DNA from 4 places in the Pseudomonas sp. LABIM340 genome. Region 2 is predicted to be linked to each of the others. Evidence: riboswitches for the same ligand, from Rfam matches in the RefSeq annotation. Region 2 holds a riboswitch; each other region holds the start of a gene.

Region 1 (3,649 bases), 740 kb from region 2:
CCTTCGGGCATCCGCGTCCTGCTCGCGTAGCGGGTGAGAATCAGCGTCTGGGAGATATCCGGCAGGGTCAGCTCGCAGCCGAGAATCGCCGCGCAGGCGGAAGTCGCGGTGACGCCAGGGACGATCTCGTAGGCGATGCCCAGTTCGCGCAGGTGGCGGATCTGCTCACCGATGGCGCCGTACAGCGAGGGATCGCCGGAGTGCACTCGCGCGACGTCCTTGCCCTCGGCTTGGGCCTGCGCCAGCAGCGCGACGATCTCTTCCAGGTTCAGCTCGGCGGTGTTCACCACGCGCTCGGCGCGGTGCCCTTCCAGCACGGCCGGCGGCACCAGTGAGCCGGCATAGAGGATCACCGGGCAGGTGCGGATCAGCCGCTGGCCCTTGACCGTGATGAGCTCGGGATCGCCGGGGCCGGCGCCGATGAAGTAGACCGTCATGACGGCTCCTGTGCGGGTTCGATGGGGATGAAGGCCAGCGCACAGGTGGCCTGCTCGCTGCGGCGCTTGCCTACCAGCAGGCGTGCCGCAGCACCGCCTTGCGCCTCGGCCTGCAGCAATGCCGCCGCCTCGGCCACGCTGGCGCTGCCGGTGGCCGTGCGCACGGTTTCGGAAGGGTCGCCCAGGCGCTTTTCGCAGGCCGCCAACTCTTGCGGCGTGAACAGCGCCAGCGGCAGATCGAGGGCGGCGGCCAGGGCTGTCAGTCCCTCCTCGTCGGCCTTCAGCGTGGCGCTGGCCAGGGCGGTGAGGTTCGACTCCTCCAGCCCGGCCTCGGCCAGCATATCGCGCAGCAGGGCGCGCAGTTCATCGAGCGGGCAACCCCGGCGGCAACCGAGGCCGGCAACCAGTGTCATGGTCGCTCTCCTTGCAGATCAAAATAAAAACCCCGCAGACGGCCAGGCCGGCTGCGGGGTCGAGCATAGCGGCGAATCAGGTCGACGGCGCGAAGCGGCGGAACATCCAGGCGGCGACCAGGCCCAGGGCAGCCCAGAACACGGCGTTGGTGACCAGCGAGGCGACGATGAACTCGTGGGCGACGCTTTCCGGCGCGAGGCTGGAATGCACTTCCGGCTGCGGCGCGCCGACCACGTGCGGCACCACCAGCAGGGCGAGACCGACAATGCGCAGCGCCCAGTGACGGCCGAACACCAGCAGCGCGAGGCCGGCGGCGGTGGCGGCGGCGGTGCCGATCCACCAGGTCTGCCGCAGAGTCAGGTCGGCGGCGGCGGTGCCGGGAACTTCCGGCGGCAGGCCGAGGGACGGCGCGAGGGTGAACACGGCGAAACCGGCCAGCCCCCAGAGCAAGCCTTCGGAAGTTTTACCCGGCGCGCGCAGGGTGAACAGGCCGGCCAGCATCAGGGCGAAGCCCACCGCGACCACCAGGTTGCCGCCGGTGGTGGAGAGGATGCGCTGCCAGCCGTCTTCCGGCTCCCAGGCCTCCGCGTCATGGTGGTGGCCCGCAGCAGCACCGTCGGCATGCTCGTGGGCGTGCTCCTCGACCAGCGCGGCGGCCGGATCGGATTTCTCATAGGTTTCCGCCTTGAGGATCAGCGGGGATACCCACAGCAGCTGGACTACGGTCAGCACCAGCGCGGCGATCAGACCGGCGAAACCGGCGGTCTGGGCGATACGTTTGATCATGAGTTTTTTCCTTTTCCTTCTCCGAGCCATCGAATCGAGCGAGCTAGAGCCAGGCAAGGCGGAGGATCGCCGGGGACGCGGAGTGGACTGTTGTCCATGAGCAGTCCACGGCGATTCTCCAACGCAGCCTGGCCGACGCGCAGCCGATTGAACTCAGAACCGCATCAGTGGCAGGGGAAGCCTGCGCTGTGGCGAGTATCGTGGGCGGCGTTATGTACCGCGTCGATGTGCGAGAAGCCGGCGAAATACACCAGCAGCGCACCGAGCAGGCTGGCGCCGACGGCCAGGCTGATGCGCTTGGAAAGGGGGATGGAAGTGCTCGACGCCTGTTGCGTCAGGATGCTGCTGGACATGAACGTTCCCTCTGAAATCTAGAGTGAGAACGCAGAGGTTGAACGCATTCGAACGCGCCGGATCGGTCGCGCCACGGCCTGCGCCCGCCCACCGCGGGTTGCCAAAACGAAGGATTCCAGGCCGGTCTCCGGGCTTGCGACGCCAGCGAGAGACTCTCGCCGGATGGGTCAGCCTTCCCATGCCTTGGCACAGTGGCTACTGACGACCCTCGATGCGCTTACCGTTGCGGGGGCAGCGCCGGACTGGTCCTTGCGGACGCACCGGCTTCCCGTTTCACCTCGCGCGCGTCGGCGCGAGACACCTGAAACCGCGCAAGCAGACCACGCTCGCCTGCAGGCGTCAACCGATCCCCGGCGATTGACCGGCCCGGCCGCGCTGCGTAGCCTTCCTCCCTTCGAGGTTCTCCGGCACTGGCCGGAGCTAAGAGGGAACGTGGAAATCTTCGGATGCGCCACGGCTGCCCCCGCAACTGTGAACAGCCTGTCTCTTCACACGCCACTGCCGATTCGGGCGGGAAGGCGAGGAGACAACAAAAGGCTGTGAGCCAGGAGACCTGCCTCGAGCAGCATCAAGACAACCGGGCGGGGTGATCCGGTGGCGACCTTCGTTGCGCGGCGAACCCGCGCGCGCGCCCTTCATCCGCCCTCCCAATTTCGCTTGCGAGGCGCGCATGAAAACCCTGGCCAAACTCCCCGTCACCATCGTCACCGGCTTCCTCGGTGCCGGTAAGACCACCCTGCTCCGCCACATGCTCGATAACGCCGAAGGCCGCCGTATCGCGGTGATCGTCAACGAATTCGGCGAGCTGGGCATCGACGGCGAAATCCTCAAGCAGTGCTCCATCGGTTGCAGTGAAGAAGAAGCGGTCGGCCGCGTCTTCGAACTGGCCAACGGCTGCCTGTGCTGCACCGTGCAGGAAGAATTCTTCCCGGTGATGCGTGAACTGGTAGCGCGCCGTGGCGACCTCGACCAGATCCTCATCGAGACCTCGGGTCTCGCCCTGCCCAAGCCGCTGGTGCAGGCCTTCCAGTGGCCGGAAATCCGCAACGCCTGCACCGTTGACGCGGTGATCACCGTGGTCGACAGCCCGGCCGTGGCCGCCGGCACCTTCGCCGCCCACCCCGAGCAGGTGGACGAGCAGCGCAAGCAGGACCCGAACCTGGACCACGAATCGCCGCTGCACGAACTCTTCGAAGACCAGCTGGCCAGCGCCGACCTGGTGGTGCTGAACAAGGCCGACCTGCTGGACGCCGAAGCCCTGGCCCGCGTGCGCGCTGAAGTCGCCGAGGAGCTGCCGCCGGCGGTGAAGATCGTCGAAGCCAACTCCGGCCAGCTGCCGCTCTCGGTGCTGCTGGGGCTGAACGCCGAGGCCGAGCTGCACATCGACAGCCGCCCGACCCACCACGACCACGAAGGCCATGACGATCATGACCACGACGAGTTCGACTCCTTCCACGTCGACCTGCCGGAAGTGGAAGAGCGCGCCCTGCTCGATGCGCTGAACGCGCTGGTCGAGCGCCACGCCGTGCTGCGCATCAAGGGCTTCGTCGCCATCCCCGGCAAGCCCATGCGCCTGTTGGTTCAGGGCGTAGGCAAACGCTTCGACAAGCACTTCGACCGCGCCTGGCGCAGCGACGAAACCCGCGGCACCCGCCTGG
Region 2 (3,649 bases):
TGGCCCTCATCAGAAGCTGAAGGTGTAGCGCAGCTCGGCGGTGCGCGGCCGGCCGAGGTTGTCCACCTGGCGGATGCCGTTGCTGGTGCGGCCGGTGGCGTAGTCGCGGTCCAGCAGGTTCTCCAGCAGCAGGCTCAGGCGGTGCGCGCGGGCGGCGTCGAGATAGTGGTAGGCGTCGCCATCGAGCACCGTGTAGTGGCCGTAGTCGTCGTCCTGGGCGCTGACGATGGAGCCGACGTAGCGCGTGGCAAGGCCCGCGCCCCAGAGGTTGTCGTCATAGCCCAGGCGCACACGGGCGAAGAAGTGCGGGATGTTGTTCACCGTCACGCCTTCGCGGCTGTCCACCCGATTGCGCGTGGCGTCGGCGGAGACCTGCCAGTGCCGGCCGACCTGCCACTGGCCGTTGGCTTCCACGCCGCGCACGGTGATCTCGCCATTGCCGTTCACCCACTGGTCGCCCGCGAGGGTGATGAGATCGGTGATCTCGCGGCGGAACAGCGTGACGCTGCCGCTCCACGGCTGCTCGAACAGCTCGCCGGTGTAGTCCAGGCCCAGCTCGGCGTTGCGGCTGCGCTCGGGCTTGAGGTCGCGGTTGCCCACTTCGTCGCCCGGTTCGTTGACGAACAGTTGCTCGGCAGTGGGCAGCTTGAAGGCGGTGCCGAACTGGCCACGCAGCTTGAGCTGCTGCGTGAGGTCGTAGAGCGAAGTGAGCATCCACACGGTGGCGCCCTCGCCGCCGGAGATTTCCTCGCGGCGCACACCCAGGCTCGGGTGCCAGTCGGGCAGCGCCTCGATGTTCGGCCGCAGCTGGGCGTAGAGCGCGTGGGATTCAGCCTTGTCGTTGTCGATGATCAGCACATCGTCCTGGCCCTTGTACCACTGGTTGTCGTTGCCGAAGACCAGCTCGTGGCCACCCGCCAGCTTCGCCTTGCCTTCGAGCTGCGCGCCCCAGTCGGTGAAGCCCCAGTAGTCGTTGTGGTTGAGCACCTGGGTGCCGCCGCCCTGCAGGTTGTAGACGCGGTCGTAGCGGGTATCCCAGTCGTTGATGTGGGTCTTGGCGAACCAGCTGAAGTCATCGCCGACGCTCTGCTGGAAGGTCGCCGTGGCGATCTGCTGCACGCGGTTGTTGCTGGTGTGGTGGTTGGAAGTCGGCCGGGCGAAGTCCAGCTCGGCGTCGGCGTACTGGTAGAACAGCTCCAGCCGCGAGGCATCGCCGATGGCCTGGATGGCCTTGGCGCCGAACACATTGACGTCGTAGGAGCGACGCTTGTCGCTCACCGTGTCGGTCATGTCGCGGTCGCGGTAAGGCTGGTAGCCGTCGGAGCGGTTGTGGCTGACGTAGGCCATCAGGCCGAGGTCGCCCAGGCCGTTCTGCACGATCTTCTCGGCGCGGGCATCGCCGCTGCGACCCTTGAAGGTATCCAGGCCGAGGTTCACCTCGCCGGAAGCTTCGCGACTGCGCGCGCTGCGGGTGACGATGTTGATCACCCCGGACACCGCCTGGGTGCCGAACAGCAGGCCCTGGCCGCCCTTGAGCACTTCGATGCGCTCCACTGCGGTGGTCGGCAGGGTGTCGATGTAGATGCCGCCGTAGAGGCGGTTATTCAGGCGCACACCGTCCAGCAGGATCAGCGTATCGTCGTTGCGTCCGCCGAGCAGCGAGTAGGTGCCGTAGTCGAACGGGCCGTTCTTCGGCGCGACGAACAGGCCGGGCACATACATCTGCAGCACACGGGTGATGTCGGCGCTGGGGCCGGCGCGTTCGATCTGCTGGCGGTCGATGACCTCCAGCTTGCTGCCGTAGCGGGCCATGTCGGCCACGGTGGTGGACTCCACGGAAGGGCCGCTGACGATCTCATCGGCCAGGTCGAGCGGCGCCGCAGCGAGCTGCGAGCTGAGGGCACACAGGGAGAGAACGGGAGTCCAGCGCAGGGCGCGCCGGTTCAGGAACGAAGTATGTTGCAAGGTGATCGCCTCGAAATCGGGATTTCGCAGGCGGCGCAGCGAGACCCGGAACGAGCGCGCCCCGGGAACCGGCTCACGCCCGCCCACCGCGGGTTTGCCAAACAGGTTCCAGGCCGGTCTCCGGGCTTGCGAGGGTCATGAAACATCCGCCTTCCCATGCCTGAGCACAGTGGCCTAATGGATGTTCCGCTCGCTTACCGTTGCGGGGGCAGCGCCGGACTGATCGCACGAGGGCGACGCACCGGCTTCCCGTTTCACCCCACGCACGGCGGCGGGGGGCACCTGAAACGGGGCGAATCTGAACACTCGGCGGACGAAAGCGTCAAGCGCGGGGGTTGGGCAGGATGTTGCGAAGGCGGACGGGACGTGCGAAATCAGTGCCAGGGATCGTAGGTGCCGAAACTCCAGATGTGCCCTTCCGGATCGCGGCAGGTGAAACCCTGGCCGCCGTAATCCTCGTCCTTGATGTCGATGACGATCTGCGCGCCGCCGTCCACTGCCGCGCGGTACAGCACCTCGGCATCCTTCACCACCACGTAGATGCTCTGGGTGCAGCCGCCGATCTCGTCGGGCTGGCGCATCAGCCGGCCGTACTCGTTGTCGTGCAACGACCCGAGCATCACCAACCCACTGCCGTCGGCCAGCGCCAGCTGCGCGTGGGCGATACCGCCGTGGTCATCGGCGACTACCAACTGCCGCTGGAAACCGAAGGTGGCGCACAGCCAGTCGATGGCCTGGGGCGCATCGCGGTAGCGCAGGCAGGGAATGACGCTGGGGCGAGCGATGGGAGCTGGCGTGGACATGGCGGTCTCCGGCGGGAACAGGCGCGATGTTCTGAGCATAGTCGCCCGCTTTTCGCTGCTCAGCGCTACACGGCGACCAGCAGCGGCACGGGGAGCGACAGCGAAGCGCAAGTTCCTGCAAGACCGCTCCCGGCGCCGGCAGTAGTTTGGGCAGACCGATCCCAAGGAGAAAACCACCGTGACCCAACGCCAACCGATCAACCTGCGGGACAAGCTCGACCGCATCAGCGAAACCTGGCAACCACGGGTGATCGCCGAGATGAACGACTACCAGCTCAAGGTGGTGAAGCTGCAGGGCGATTTCGTCTGGCACAGCCACGCCGACACCGACGAGACCTTCATCGTGCTGGACGGCGAGCTGCGCATCGACTTCCGCGACGGCCCGCTGACCCTGCGCGCCGGCGAGCTTTACGTGGTGCCCCGTGGGGTGGAGCACAAACCCTATGCCGAGCACGAAGTGCAGCTGATGCTGATCGAGCCACGCGGCGTGCTGAACACCGGCGACCAGGGCGGCGAGCGGACGGCGGAAAATGATCGCTGGGTGTGACCGTCGATCACCTGCCCTGGTGACCGCCGATCAGCGGCCGCTCCCGCTTCGCTGGCTGCTGCTATGCCTGTCGGAAGAACGCCGCTCCCAGCCGGAGGCTGTCACGCCTGGGATACACAGGCGCGGCGCCGGCGGCGTTGCCGGTACGGGTCCGCGCCCATCAAAGCCCGGAGCCGGGCCGGAGGTGCGACATGCTTTATCTGGTGAACTGGACCATCCCCATCGAAAACCGCGACAGGATCATCCAGCGTTTCCTCAAGACCGGCGGCCTGCCGCCGCCCGGCGTGAAGCTGGTCGGCCGCTGGCACGCCATGGGTCACATGCTTGGCTTCGG
Region 3 (3,649 bases), 610 kb from region 2:
TGGCCGCCTTCCCGCGCCGCTCGGAGAGCGAGTACGACACCTTTGGCGTCGGCCACTCCAGCACCTCCATCAGCGCCGCCCTGGGCATGGCCATCGCCGCGCGCATGCAGGGCTCCGGTCGCAAGTCGGTGGCGGTGATCGGCGACGGCGCACTCACCGCCGGCATGGCCTTCGAGGCGCTCAACCACGCGTCGGAGGTCAAGGCCGACATGCTGGTGATCCTCAACGACAACGACATGTCGATCTCGAACAATGTCGGTGGCCTGTCCAACTACCTGGCCAAGATCCTTTCCAGCCGCACCTATAGCAGCATGCGCGAAGGCAGCAAGAAGGTGCTCTCGCGCCTGCCCGGCGCCTGGGAGATCGCCCGCCGCACCGAGGAATACGCCAAGGGCATGCTGGTCCCCGGCACGCTCTTCGAGGAGCTGGGCTGGAACTACATCGGCCCCATCGACGGCCACGACCTGCCAACCTTGATCGCCACCCTGCGCAACATGCGTGACCTCAAGGGCCCGCAGTTCCTCCACGTGGTGACCAAGAAGGGCAAGGGCTTCGGCCCGGCCGAGATCGACCCGATCGGCTACCACGCCATCACCAAGCTGGAGCCCGAGGGCGCCCCCGCCCACGCCGTGCCGAAGAAGGCCGGCGGGCCGAAGTACTCCAGCGTATTCGGCCAGTGGCTGTGCGACATGGCTGCCCAGGACCCGCGCCTGGTCGGCATCACCCCGGCAATGAAGGAAGGCTCCGACCTGGTCGCCTTCGCCGACCGATTCCCGGACCGCTACTTCGACGTCGCCATCGCCGAGCAGCACGCCGTGACCCTCGCGGCCGGCATGGCCTGCGATGGCGCCAAGCCGGTGGTGGCGATCTACTCCACCTTCCTGCAGCGCGGCTACGACCAGCTGGTCCACGACGTCGCGGTGCAGAACCTCGACGTACTGTTCGCCATCGACCGCGCCGGTCTGGTGGGCGAAGACGGCCCGACCCACGCCGGCAGCTTCGACCTCTCCTACCTGCGCTGCATTCCCGGCATGCTGGTGATGACCCCCAGCGACGAGAACGAACTGCGCAAGCTGCTCACCACCGGCCATCATTTCGAAGGCCCGGCGGCGGTGCGCTACCCGCGCGGCACCGGCCCCAACGCCCCCATCGAGGCGGCGCTGGAACCGGTCGAGATCGGCAAGGGCGTGCTGCGCCGCGAAGGCAAGGCCGGCAAGGTCGCCTTCCTGGTGTTCGGCGTGCAGCTGGCCGAAGCGCTGAAAGTGGCCGAGCAGTTCGATGCCACCGTTGCCGACATGCGCTTCGTCAAGCCGCTGGACGAAGAGCTGGTGCGCCAACTGGCCGCCAGCCACGAGTTGCTGGTGACCATCGAGGAGAACTCGGTGATGGGTGGCGCCGGCGCCGCCGTCAGCGAATTCCTCGCCCGCGAGAACCTGCAGCAGCCGATCCTGCACCTGGGCCTGCCGGACTACTACGTCGAGCACGCCAAACCCGCGCAGATGCTCGCGGAGTGCGGGCTAGACGCCGCCGGCATCGAAGCCTCGGTGAAGGCGCGCCTGGATGCCCTCGGCAACCGCTGAGACCGATCGGCGCATCCCTCCCCGGGAGTATTGCCAGTGACGGGCGCACCGACTAAGGTGCGCCCGTTTTCGTTCGAGGTAACGGGAAGCAGGTGAAAGACCTGCGCTGCCCCCGCAACGGTAACCGACGCGCCCCTTAAGGAGCGCAGCATCGCCATCCGCCACTGCTGAATGCGGGAAGGCGGCGATGTGACGTCGGCAGCCCGGAGACCGCCCTCGACACGCCCCGACAGGTGTTGCGGAGGGCCGCACCGTCAAGTGCGGCCTGCCGCCCTTGCCACGCCCTCCTCGAAAGTCATCCGACCGCTTTTGAGGACGTTCCATGAAACTGACCCGACTCGCCCTGGCCACCAGCCTGTTGCCCGGCCTGGCCTTCGCCGCCGACGACATCTACCGGCTCTCCGACCAGGTGATCACCTCCGCACGCCAGGCCCAGCCGCGTGCCGAAGCCACTTCGGCCAACAGCGTATTCACCCGTGCCGACATCGAGCGGCTGCAAGTTCGCAGCGTGCCCGCCCTGCTCGCCCGCGTGCCCGGCGTGCAGATGGGCAGCTCCGGCGGCGTGGTCTCGTACTCCGTGCGCGGCACCAGCACCGCGCAGACCCTGGTCCTGGTGGACGGCCAGCGCGTCGCCTCGGCCAGCAGCGGAATCGCCCGCCTGGACTACCTGAGCATCGACAGCATCGAGCGCGTCGAAGTGACCCGCGGCCCACGTTCCGCGCTGTACGGCGCCGACGCCATCGGTGGGGTCATCCAGATCTTCACCCGTCGCGGCGAAGCCGGCCTGCACCCCGAAGTACGCCTGGCCGCCGGCAGCCACGGCACCTTCGAGCGCAGCCTGAGCCTGTCCGGCGGCAATGAGCAGACCCGCTACAACCTCGGCGGCAGCCTCGACGAGAGCCAGGGCTGGGACCGCACCAGCGACAACGTCGGTGCCGACAACGACCACGATGCCCAGCGCAACAAGGCCGTACACCTGAACCTGGACCATCGCTTCAGCGAGGACTGGAAGGCCGGCCTGAACCTCAACGACCAGCGCGGCAAGAACGAATACGACGACGCCTACAACTTCGAGCCGGGCTCGCCCCGCGACGAATTCCGCGTCAGCAGTTACAGCGCCTACCTCGACGGCCAGATCACCAAGATGTGGAACAGCCGCCTGGAGCTGGGCCGCAGCTTCGACCGCAACAAGGCCGTGGGTGCCGCCGACAGCTGGAACAACGGCACGCTGGAAACCACCCGCCACTCGGCGAGCTGGATCAACCGCCTGCAACTGGACGACGCCAACCAGCTCGCCCTGGGCACCGACTGGTACGAAGACAAGGTCGACGGCACCACCGCCTTCGCCGACGACCAGCGCAGCAACCGCGCCTTCTTCGCCCAGCACAGCTTCAAGGGCGACAGCTTCGGCACCGAGCTGGGTATCCGCCACGACAACAACCAGGCCTACGGCAGCCAGAACAGCTGGAACGCCGCCTTCAGCCTGCCGGTGGGCGACAACCAGACCTGGATCGCCAGTTACGGCGAAGGCTTTCGCGCGCCGACCTTCAGCGACCTCTACTACCCCGGCGCGAGCAACCCGGACCTGAAGGCCGAGACCTCGAAGACCTACGAGCTGCAATGGCGCGGGGACATCGAAGGAACGCACCTGGAAGCCTCGCTGTACCGCACCGAGATCGACGACCTGATCGCCTGGGACAGCACCAGCAACCAGCCCGAGAACATCAACAAGGCGCGCATCAATGGCTTCGAGGCCAGCGTCGCCCGCGACGTGCTCGGCTGGCAGGCCGCGCTCGGCCTGAGCCTGATCGACCCGCGCGACCGCGACACCGGCCACACCCTGCCGTACCGCGCGCGGCGCACCCTGAGCCTGGACCTGGATCGCCAGTTCGGCGCCTTCGGCGTCGGCGGCACCTGGCGTGCGGTCAGCCAGCGCTACGACGATGCGGCCAACACCCGCGAGCTGTCCGGCTACGGCGTGCTCGACCTGCGCACCAGCTGGCTGGCCAGCGACGAGATTCGCTTCGACCTGAAGCTGGATAACGCCCTGGACCGCGACTACACCCTGG
Region 4 (3,649 bases), 3.1 Mb from region 2:
GCTGGGCGCCTGGTGCGCCGCTTCGAGCAGGCGTGCGAGCAGTGCGGGCGCCACCTCGCCGCCGCTGAAATGACGCATGTCGCGGCGCTCGGCGATGGCGCGGTAGAGCGCGGTGCGCTCCTCAAGGCTGTAGGCGTGCTCGGTCATGGTCTCAGCAGCGCTGCTGCGGCGTCCGGGTCGGACGGCAGGTAGAAGTGGATGTAGGAGGCGGTGAGCCGGCCACGGCGGAACACCGCTTCGGCCACCGGTTTGTCGTTGGGGCAGACGCCTCGGGCCAGCGGCTCTTCGCTGCCGTCCAGCAACGAGTGGTGGAAGGTGTGCCCGCGCAGGGTGCCTTCGGGCAGCGTCACCGCCTGCAGCGCCAGCGCGGCAAGGCGCTTCTGCATGCGCGCCTCGCCCGGCAGCAGGCCAAGCAGTGGCGCGCGCTCGCCAGCCACGTCGGTCAGTGCGTCGAGCAGATAGAGCATGCCGCCACACTCGGCGAGGATCGGCTTGCCCATCTCGTGGTGCGCGTGGATGGCCTGGGCCATGGCGCGGTTCCCGGCCAGCGCCTGCAGGTGCAATTCCGGGTAGCCGCCGGGCAGATAGAGGCTGTCCACTTCCGGCAGCGCCTGGTCCCGCAGCGGCGAGAAGAACACCAGTTCGGCGCCCAGCGCGCGCAGCAGGTCGAGGTTGGCCTGATAGAGGAAGGCGAAGGCGTTGTCCCGCGCCACGCCGATGCGCACGCCATCGAGGCGGGAGAACTCGCGGCGCGGCTCGGGTGCGGCAAAGCTCACCGGCAGGGGCAGCTCGGTACTGGCGCTGGCCGCCAGGGCATCGGCGGCGGCGTCCAGGCGGGCGTCGAGGTCAGCCAGCTCGTCGGCCTGCACCAGGCCGAGGTGTCGGCTGGGCAGCTCCACTTCGGTATCGCGCGGCAGCGCGCCATACCAGCGAATCCACTCCGGCAGGCTGTCGCGCACCAGGTCGCGGTGACGCTGGCTGCCGATACGGTTGGCGAGCACGCCGGAGAACGGCAGGTCGCTCTGGTAGGTTGCCATGCCAACGGCCATGGCGCCGAAGGTCTGCGCCATGGACTGGCCGTTGATCACCGCCATCACCGGCACATTGAAGCGCCGCGCCAGGTCGGCCGCAGACGGCGAGCCGTCGAACAGACCCATCACACCTTCGATAAGGATCAGATCGGCCTCGCCGGCCGCCTCCCAGAGCAGGCGGCGACTCTCTTCCTCGCCAACCATCCACAGGTCCACCTGGTAGACCGGCGCGTCACTGGCGCGGGCAAGGATCATCGGGTCGAGGAAATCCGGGCCGCACTTGAATACCCGCACCTTGCGCCCAAGGCGCGTGTGCAGGCGCGCCAGGGCGGCGGTCACGGTGGTCTTGCCCTGCCCGGAAGCCGGGGCGGCAATCAGCAGTGCGGGGCATTGGCGCGAGGTCATACGACGCGCTCCGCCACAACGGGATGCATTAGAACTCCACCCCTTTCTGCGCCTTGATGCCGGCCTTGAAGGCATGTTTCACCAGGCCCATCTCGGTCACGGTGTCGGCGGCCTCGAGCATCGCCGGCTGCGCGCCGCGGCCGGTGGCGACCACATGCTGCATGGGTGGACGCGCGGCGATGTCGGCCAGCACGGTGTCCAGCTCCAGGTAGCCGTGCTTGAGGGCGATGTTCACCTCGTCCAGCACCACCAGGCCGACCTCGGGGTCGGCCAGCAGCTGGCGCGCCACGTCCCAGGCAAACTGCGCCTTGGCGATGTCGCGCTGGCGGTCCTGGGTTTCCCAGGTGAAGCCTTCGCCCATCACGTGGAAGCTGACCTCTTCGGGGAAGCGGCGGAAGAACGCCTCTTCGCCCGTGGTCGCGGCGCCCTTGATGAACTGCACCACGCCTACCTTCATGCCATGGCCAAGCGCGCGGGCGACCATGCCGAAGGCCGAGCTGCTCTTGCCTTTGCCGTTGCCGCTGTTGACCAGGAACACGCCGCGCTCACCCTGGGCCTGGGCGATCTTCTCGTCGACCACCGCCTTCTTGCGCTGCATGCGCGAGCGATGGCGCTCGTCCTTTTCCGGGGATTCAGTCATGGGAAATTGCTCCTGAAAGGGATTGCACAGGCGTCAGGCTGCCGGCCGGGTGGCAGCGAACGAGGAATGGAATGGGCAGAGACGAACCGCCGGCGCGCGTCGGCGCCAGACGATAGAGGCCGCCCAGCGCAAAGGCTGTCGACCTGGGGAATAGGGATTTCACCTGAAGGATTCTCCGCCGCTCTCACCCGCGCGGCACTGACCAGTCGGGGCAGGCGGAGGACGGCAACGCGCGGCGCGCAGCGCCGACGTCGGCAGCGCCTCCCGCGATGCCATGCGATGCAGCAGGCCGGTCTCCGGGCTTGCGAGTGACGCCGTGAGGCTGTCGATGAACCGCGCCTTCCCATGCCGTGGCACAGTGGCTGTCTGCGGTTCGAAGCTCGCTTACCGTTGCGGGGGCAGCGCCGGAATGGTCGATTGCGCATCGATTTCACCGGCTTCCCTGTTTCACTCGCGGCTTGCGCCGAGAGCACCTGAAGCAGGCGCGCAGCTTAGTGGCTGGCGGCCTGGGGCGTCAATTGAACAGGATGTCGCCGGGCTTGTCCCAGCACCAGGCAGCCGCTCTACAATGCGACACACCTGTCCAATCATGGCACTGTGTAACTCCGCTAGAATGCGAACCATGACGATGACCGCCCAGCCCGGCCAGCTTCAGCTCGACACCTCCGCCAGCCCACCGCTGATGTACGTCAGCGGCGACTGGACGCTCGCGCATTTCTCCGCGCTGGAGGCCCAGGTAGCCGCCCAGCGCCAAGCCGAGTCCCCCGCCGCGCTGGATTTTGCCGGCCTCGGCGCGCTGGACACCGCCGGTGCCGCGCTGCTCGCCGAGATCATCGGCGGCGCGCGCATGAGCCAGCTGGAACAGATCGCCCGCAATCTCCCCGCCGAACGCCAGGCACTGCTGCGCGCCGTTGGCAGCGCCATCACTCAGTGCCGCCTGGACGAAAAATCGCCGGAGCCGGGCAACGCGCTGGTCGATGTGCTGGAGCGCATCGGCATCGCCACCCTGACCTTCCGCGAACATCTGGTGGGCCTGCTCGGCTTCATCGGCCTGACCCTGCAGACACTGCTGCGCAATCTGTTCCGCCCGCGGCGCTGGCGGCTCACCTCGCTGGCCGCGCACATGGAAGAAACCGGGCTGGACGCCGTGCCCATCGTCGCCCTGCTGACCTTCATGGTCGGTGCGGTGGTGGCCTTCCTGGGCGCCACCGTGCTGCAGAAATTCGGCGCACAGATCTACACCGTCGACCTGGTGGGCTTCTCCTTCCTGCGCGAATTCGGCGTGCTGCTCACCGCGATCCTGCTTGCCGGCCGCACCGCCAGCGCCTTCACCGCGCAAATCGGCTCGATGAAGGCCAACCAGGAAATCGACGCCATCCAGGCCCTGGGCCTCGACCCGGTGGAACTGCTGGTGTTGCCGCGCGTCCTGGCCCTGCTGCTGACCCTGCCGATGCTGACCTTCCTGGCGATGATCTCCGGCATCTTCGGCGGCGGCGTGGTCTGTGCCCTGGCCCTGGATATCTCGCCGCGCATGTTCCTCTACATGCTGCAGAACGACATCGCTGTGCAGCAC

The links. A riboswitch is a leader RNA that binds a small molecule or an ion and turns the genes downstream of it on or off. The one in region 2 is predicted to bind cobalamin.
Region 1: linked by a shared signal. The riboswitch ahead of ABKS89_RS03490 (CbtB domain-containing protein) and the one ahead of ABKS89_RS06890 (TonB-dependent receptor domain-containing protein) in region 2 are both predicted to bind cobalamin.
Region 3: linked by a shared signal. The riboswitch ahead of ABKS89_RS04150 (TonB-dependent receptor domain-containing protein) and the one ahead of ABKS89_RS06890 (TonB-dependent receptor domain-containing protein) in region 2 are both predicted to bind cobalamin.
Region 4: linked by a shared signal. The riboswitch ahead of cobO (cob(I)yrinic acid a,c-diamide adenosyltransferase) and the one ahead of ABKS89_RS06890 (TonB-dependent receptor domain-containing protein) in region 2 are both predicted to bind cobalamin.

The regions. Positions count from the first base shown of each region.
Region 1 covers NZ_CM200227.1:712,352-716,000, reverse strand. The annotation lists gene cobM (precorrin-4 C(11)-methyltransferase) at 1-437, opposite strand, end outside; gene ABKS89_RS03500 (cobalamin biosynthesis protein) at 434-850, opposite strand; gene ABKS89_RS03495 (CbtA family protein) at 927-1,637, opposite strand; gene ABKS89_RS03490 (CbtB domain-containing protein) at 1,802-1,990, opposite strand; cobalamin riboswitch at 2,093-2,311, opposite strand; cobalamin riboswitch at 2,372-2,566, shown strand; gene cobW (cobalamin biosynthesis protein CobW) at 2,662-3,649, shown strand, end outside.
Region 2 covers NZ_CM200227.1:1,452,913-1,456,561, reverse strand. The annotation lists gene ABKS89_RS06895 ((2Fe-2S) ferredoxin domain-containing protein) at 1-10, opposite strand, end outside; gene ABKS89_RS06890 (TonB-dependent receptor domain-containing protein) at 10-1,965, opposite strand; cobalamin riboswitch at 2,060-2,266, opposite strand; gene ABKS89_RS06885 (VOC family protein) at 2,340-2,768, opposite strand; gene ABKS89_RS06880 (cupin domain-containing protein) at 2,947-3,315, shown strand; gene ABKS89_RS06875 (DUF3303 domain-containing protein) at 3,507-3,649, shown strand, end outside.
Region 3 covers NZ_CM200227.1:841,642-845,290, reverse strand. The annotation lists gene dxs (1-deoxy-D-xylulose-5-phosphate synthase) at 1-1,580, shown strand, start outside; cobalamin riboswitch at 1,622-1,796, shown strand; gene ABKS89_RS04150 (TonB-dependent receptor domain-containing protein) at 1,903-3,649, shown strand, end outside.
Region 4 covers NZ_CM200227.1:5,026,788-5,030,436, forward strand. The annotation lists gene bluB (5,6-dimethylbenzimidazole synthase) at 1-147, opposite strand, end outside; gene ABKS89_RS23115 (cobyrinic acid a,c-diamide synthase CobB) at 144-1,436, opposite strand; gene cobO (cob(I)yrinic acid a,c-diamide adenosyltransferase) at 1,465-2,076, opposite strand; cobalamin riboswitch at 2,347-2,568, opposite strand; gene ABKS89_RS23125 (ABC transporter permease) at 2,699-3,649, shown strand, end outside.